Regions from separate parts of the Vibrio sp. Vb0349 genome, predicted to be linked through region 2. Evidence: predicted binding sites of a transcription regulator. Region 2 holds the regulator's gene; each other region holds the start of a gene.
The links. Region 2 encodes CRP, which controls carbon source genes, mostly activating them, when cyclic AMP is high. Its sites were predicted from a motif close to TGTGANNNNNNTCACA; they were not measured.

Region 1 (2,277 bases), on a different contig from region 2:
TGAAACGACATTGATGCAGCCAGAGAAAAAAACAGAGGTGCTTAAACACTTTATGAGTCAACAGCGCGCGCAAGGCAAACTGCCGGTGGGGGCGTTTGGTGATATCGAGTTTGAAACCAACCGAGTTCAGGCGGAAGAGCTGGTGGATAAACTGGCGTTTTTATCTGGTGCGCCTCAAGACGATTTGGAAATCGACCTGACGTTTGATTCCTTGTTTGAGCGAAATGAAGGCGAAGAGAAAAACGTTCGCCTAACAGGTTGGCTAACTCAATGCTACCAATCCGGTTTGATTCGCTATCGAAGCGGTAAGATTCGATCGCAAGATTACCTTGCAGCGTGGATCGATCACCTTGCCATGTCGGCGTCGGGTCATGCTAAGAAAACTCACATCATTGGTTACGATCGTAAAGAAGGCGCGCTGCATTTGATCTACCCAGAAATTGCCGATGCGCAGTATGCCAAACAGCTACTGACTGAATTAGTTCGCTTATTTTTCGAAGGCATGACTAAGCCTTTGCCTTATTTCCCGAAAACGGCGTTGGCTTGTGTTGAAGCGGGCTTTAGCCGCGGTCAGTGGGTCGATGACGAAGAGAAATCTTTGAAGAAAATGGCTGACGCATTCAATGATGGCTTCATGAGCCCAGGCGAAGGCAGTAATGCGTACATCTCTCGAATTTGGCCTGCTTGGAATGATGAGTTGGCCTCAGAAGTTCGTTTGCTGACAGCATTAGTACTGCAAGGTGCGCGCTTAGCGGTTCAAGACGCTGATGATGTAAAAGCGTAATAAAGACAGCTGGATAAAGAGAAGGAAGAGTAGGGTGGCCGCCAGAAAATCATTATTTTTTGTAGGGCGTTCGCTGTACGGCCACAAGGTCAGAGGGACCATGATACTTTTGTTTAATTCATTTGAGTTGTGCCGCCAAAAAGGTTTGGCTTATCTCGTGGGGCGCATACTAACGGTACGTCTTATGGATAACCGTGAGAAAGATCTCACAAAGCTCTAAATTATCCAACTTGTTAAACATATTAATAGAATTTTTAACTATAGATCACATTTATTAGGTGATACGTCCTAGTAAATAATCCGGAGAGATTCAGCGTTATGGATCAAATGTCAGGTGCAGAGTGTCCTCTACATACATTAGACCGCACAGAGCAACCTCAACCAACGCCACTAGAACCGATGACGTTTCCTCTGCATGGTGCGAGGTTAATCGAGGCATCAGCAGGTACAGGTAAAACCTTCACTATTGCAGGTTTATATCTGCGTCTTTTGCTTGGTCATGGCAGCGCGGAAACTCGACATCGCGTACCGCTTACGGTCGACCAAATTCTGGTTGTAACCTTTACCGAAGCGGCAACTGCGGAATTACGCGATCGTATCAGGGCAAGAATCCATGATGCGCGAATCGCGTTTGCGCGTGGACAGAGTTCCGACCCGGTGATCCAACCTTTGCTTAATGAGTTTGACGATCACAAGCAAGCCGCAGAAATTTTATTGCAGGCAGAGCGTCAGATGGACGAGGCGGCGGTCTACACCATTCACGGTTTTTGCCAACGTATGTTAACGCAAAATGCGTTTGAATCTGGCAGCCGATTTAATAACGAGTTTGTGACCGATGAAAGTCACCTAAAGGCGCAAGTTGTAGCCGATTACTGGCGCCGCAATTTCTACCCGTTGCCATTTACCTTGGCTGGGGAAATTCGCCAGCTATGGAGCTCTCCATCTGCGTTGTTGTCTGACATCAGCAATTACTTAACTGGTGCGCCGTTAAGCCTTTCTGTTCCTGCAATGAAAGGCAGTTTGGCTGATCTTCATACTGAAAATTTGAAAAAAATTGATGAATTAAAAGCACAGTGGCGAGAAAGCCAAGATGACTTCTTAACGCTGATTTCAGATTCAGATATTAACAAACGCAGCTACACCAAAAAGTCTCTGCCGACGTGGTTGGAGGCGGTAAACGCTTGGGCAGCAACGGAAACCACAGGATACGATTATCCAGACAAGCTGGAGAAATTCGCGCAAAACGTCTTGTTGGAAAAAACACCGAAAGGCAGTGCGCCGCAGCACGCGGTATTTGAAGCCATTGAAACATTTCTTGCCAATCCAATCAGCTTAAAAGCGCCACTGCTTGCTCATGCGATTGAGCATTGTCGTGTGATGCTGGCCAACGCGAAAAATCAAAAACAGTGGCTCTCTTTCGATGATTTGCTGACGCAACTTTCTGCTTCTATCGATACGGACGAAAGCGAGCTTTTAGCGGCGCGTATTCGTAC
Region 2 (2,277 bases):
ACAAGTCGATGCTGACAAGCTGAACGATAGCGCATTCTTACATGGTGGACGCTTGTGGGATTTAAGCTTTGCTGATTACCAAACGTTGGCTAAAGAAAGTGAGTACGCATCTTGGCTTGCGGCGCATGGTTACGGAGCAAACCACTTCACGGTGAGCGTTAACCAGCTCAATGAATATGAAGAAGTGAAGCAGGTAAACGATCATCTGCGTACCGCTGGGTTTACCATTAATGAAAATGGTGGTGAAGTGAAGGGCACTCCTGAGGTGTTGCTAGAGCAGTCATCGACCATGGCAGATAAAGTAGCGGTTCGTTTTAGCGAAGGCACTGAAATTATCCCTGGCGGGTTTTATGAATTTGCTAAGCGCTATCCGATGGAAAATGGTGATTTGTACCCAGGTTTCGTGGCCGCTTCAGCTGACAAAATCTTTGAAAGTACGAATGGCTAAGTTTTAGGGTTAACCTGTTAAGCTTACTCATTAGTGTTCGCTGCACCCTATCTCATTTGGTCATGAGTAAATAAAAAGCCACCAATGTTGCCATTGGTGGCTTTTATAGTTTTGTTCGTGTCACTCTAGTTCGAGATTAACGAGTACCGTAAACCACGATGGTTTTACCGTGAGCAGAGATTAGGTTCTGCTCTTCTAGCATCTTCAAGATACGACCTACTGTCTCACGAGAACAGCCAACAATTTGACCGATTTCTTGACGAGTGATCTTGATTTGCATGCCGTCTGGGTGAGTCATTGCGTCTGGTTGTTTTGCAAGGTTCAGAAGCGTCTGAGCGATACGACCAGTTACGTCTAGGAACGCCAGGTCACCCACTTTTTGGCTAGTTACTTGAAGACGACGAGCCATCTGCGCAGAAAGACGCATTAGGATGTCTGGGTTTACTTGGATAAGCTGACGGAACTTCTTGAAAGAAATTTCAGCAACTTCACAAGGAGATTTAGCACGAACCCAAGCTGTGCGCTCTTGGTCTTCCTCGAATAGACCAAGTTCACCAATAAAGTCTCCTTGGTTTAGGTAAGAAAGGATCATCTCCTTACCTTCTTCGTCTTTGATAAGAACCGCAACAGAACCTTTAACGATGTAGTACAAAGTTTCTGCCTTTTCGCCCGCGTGAATTAGCGTGCTCTTTGAAGGGTACTTATGAATATGACAGTGTGAAAGAAACCACTCTAATGTTGGGTCGGTTTGAGGTTTACCTAGAACCATAATATCTCACTTCCTCTGCAGGGTACGCTTGCGCTATCCATATTTTAGCTAAGCCTGAATTAGGCCTACTAGAATAAGAGCACTTTTTATATGCTGCAAGCTCTCTTGTGTTTCGGTAAGAAATAGTATCCTTTTTCGAAAACGATTTCTTGATTTTAATCGTGCCATGATTGAGATTTTGTAAGCAAAACTGTGCACATGATCACGGTATGAAAAGTAAACATCTTCGCAGGCAGGTTTTTAGCCAATTTTCCCTGTTTCGATGAGCTGTTGTAGGATAGGCCGAACTATGAGCTCCATTGCAAAGCTCATCTTACCGCCGGGTACGACAATCGTGTTGTGGCGTGACATGAATGAGCCATCAATCATGGCCAGCAGATATGGGAAGTCGACATTCTTGATACCGCGTAGGCGAATCACCACAAAACTCTCATCCAAACTAGGGATGCCTTTTGCATTAAGTGGGTTGGAAGTATCAACGGTCGGTACGCGCTGGAAGTTGATGTGAGTACGAGAAAACTGCGGAGTGATATAGTTGAGGTAATCGTCCATGGATCGCACGATTGAGTCCATTACCGCTTCACGCGAATGGCCGCGATCGCGAGTGTCACGTACGAATTTTTGGATCCACTCTAAGTTCACAATCGGCACCATGCCAATTAAGAAATCCACATGTTGAGCAACATTAACATCGCCATCGACCACGCCACCATGTAACCCTTCATAAAACAGCACGTCGCTGTTTTCGGGTAAGTCTTGCCACGGTGTAAACGTGCCTGGCATTTGATTGTAGGGAACCGCTTCGTCAAACGTGTGCAGATAACGGCGCACGCTGCCAGTGCCGTCATGCCCGAACTTACGGAAAAACTCTTCTAATCCCGGGAAGTCATTAGCTTGTGGGCCAAAGTAGCTAATGTGTCGACCTTGCTCGCGGGCTTTGCGAATTTCGATGTCCATTTCTGGGCGAGTAAAGCGATGGAAGCTATCGCCTTCAACCCATGCGGGTTTAACGTTCATCATATTGAACATTTTACGGAAGGCTTCAGATGTAGTGGTCGTG
Region 3 (2,277 bases), on a different contig from region 2:
CACAGCACCGTGAAGCAAATCCAAGACACCATGCCGACGATTCAAGATCGATCGTTAAATGTTCAGGTTTATCGTAAACTTGGTGAAAGTGAAGTACGCAATGAGTTAGATGTCGCAACAGTTGTAAACAACAAGCTGCACATCATCGAGTGCAAAACCAAAGGCATGAGAGATGACGGCGACGATACTTTATATAAGTTAGAATCGCTTCGCGATCTATTAGGTGGCTTACAAGCGCGCGCAATGTTGGTGAGCTTCCGTCCTCTTCGTCACAATGACATTACTCGTGCTGAAGACTTAGGGCTAGCCCTGATTGGCCCTGATGAGCTTAAAGATTTAAGAACGCACTTAACGGCTTGGTTTAAAGACGCGGGCGGTTCAGACGAGATATAGTGCCATTAAGAAAAGCTAAAATTCACAACGATAAAAAGCAGCATTAATGCTGCTTTTTTTATACCTAAATTTTAGCTGTACGCATTTCTATAAGTAGAAAAAAACCAGAGGTTAGCCTCTGGTTTTTTCTGTTTGTTTAAATGCCAACTATAGAGGCTTAAAGCATTTTACGCGCTGCTTCTACAACCACTTTAATTGAACGCGCTTCCGTTTCTTTCAGAGTTGAATGATCTGGAATCTCTTTTTGTGTACGGTTGATGATAACACCAGCCACACAACCCGCTTTTAAACCAGAGCTCGCACACATTGTTAGCAGTGTTGCAGACTCCATCTCGAAGTTAAGTACGCCCATGTCTTGCCATTCTTGCATAGAGCCTTGGAAACGCTTAACAACACGACCAGAGAACGTATCGTAACGTTCTTGACCAGGGTAGAACGTGTCGCTTGATGCAGTCACACCCATGTGAACTGTAGCGCCAGACTCTTCTACCGCTGCTTTCATTGCGGTTGCTACTTCAAAGTCAGCAACTGCTGGGAATTCCATAGGAGCAAAGTGTAGGCTCGCACCGTCAAGACGAACTGACCCCGTCGTTACGATCATGTCACCCACGTTTACATGCGGTTGAATTGCACCCGTTGTACCAACACGTAGGAAAGTGCGAACACCAAGCTGTGCCAATTCCTCAACTGCGATAGAGGTAGAAGGACCACCAATACCTGTAGAACAAACCACAACAGGTTTACCGTCTAGCTCTGCACGGTATAGCGTGTATTCACGATGGCTTGCTAGAAATACTGGATTTTCCATTTGTTCTGCGATTTTTTGAACACGCGCTGGGTCACCAGGAATGATCGCTAGAGTCGCACCATTAAGATCAGCTTCAGTAACACCTAAATGGAATACAGCTTGAGACATAAGTCGCTCCTTATTGTGGCTTATTTTATGAACAATAAGCTCATTAATCAGTTATTGGGTACAGATGCACTGTAGCGAACCTTTCACCAACATAGAGTGATCACAATCACAATGACAAAATGTAATGAAAATGAAATTTCAAACAAAACTGGTATTTATCACACTTTAAGGGGCGTTAGATCATTTTGTTGCATAGCAATGCGTGATTTCAAGGACGAGAAAAACGTCTGATCGCATCAGGTTAATACGGTTAAAAAAAGCCCGATACACGAATGCCTCGGGCTATTAATGAGTGGGATCAATGGTTAGGTCAGTTATTTAATCTGCTTGGACTCAAAACGAAGTAATCTCAACGCATTCAATGTCACCAGTGCTGTTGCACCACTGTCGGCTAATACAGCAACCCACAACCCAGTAACACCAAGTAAACTTGTCACTAAGAATACACCTTTCAAACCTAGCGCTAACGCGACATTCTGACGAATGTTACTTAGCGTCGCACGCGACAGTTCTATCATGGCAGGTAGCTCAATCAAACGGTTGTGTGTTAACGCCGCATCAGCTGTCTCGAGCGCAACATCCGTACCGCCTCCCATCGCAATGCCGATACTCGAAGCTTTCATGGCTGGAGCATCATTGATACCGTCTCCCACCATCGCAACGGTATGTTGTTGTGATAGCTTCTCGACGTAATGCACCTTGTCTGCAGGTAACAAACTCGCTTTATAATCCAAGCCTATTCTATTTGCCATTGCTTCTGCACTTCTCGGGTTGTCACCCGTTAGCATCACCGACGTGACCCCAAGTTCCTTCAACATTGCGATGGCTTGCTGGGCATCTGAGCGCAATGTATCTTGCCATGCGATCACGCCAATGACCTCGTCATCGTAACGAACAATGACAACCGTTTTACCTTGTTGTTCCAACGTAACCACTTGCTCTTTGGCTTCCTGAGAAAGTGGAAAGTC

Region 1: a site for CRP is predicted at 978-993, ahead of recB (exodeoxyribonuclease V subunit beta). Genes of this name have one in related genera too.
Region 3: a site for CRP is predicted at 1,405-1,420, ahead of udp (uridine phosphorylase). Genes of this name have one in related genera too.

What each region holds. Positions count from the first base shown of each region.
Region 1 is NZ_JAWOTS010000006.1:104,043-106,319, reverse strand. Features, by position in the region: gene recC (exodeoxyribonuclease V subunit gamma) at 1-784, shown strand, start outside; gene recB (exodeoxyribonuclease V subunit beta) at 1,112-2,277, shown strand, end outside.
Region 2 is NZ_JAWOTS010000027.1:16,085-18,361, reverse strand. Features, by position in the region: gene R7Q47_RS20005 (DUF1338 domain-containing protein) at 1-448, shown strand, start outside; gene crp (cAMP-activated global transcriptional regulator CRP) at 585-1,217, opposite strand; gene R7Q47_RS19995 (phosphoribulokinase) at 1,458-2,277, opposite strand, start outside.
Region 3 is NZ_JAWOTS010000015.1:77,278-79,554, forward strand. Features, by position in the region: gene R7Q47_RS16205 (DUF1887 family protein) at 1-393, shown strand, start outside; gene udp (uridine phosphorylase) at 551-1,309, opposite strand; gene R7Q47_RS16215 (zinc/cadmium/mercury/lead-transporting ATPase) at 1,624-2,277, opposite strand, start outside.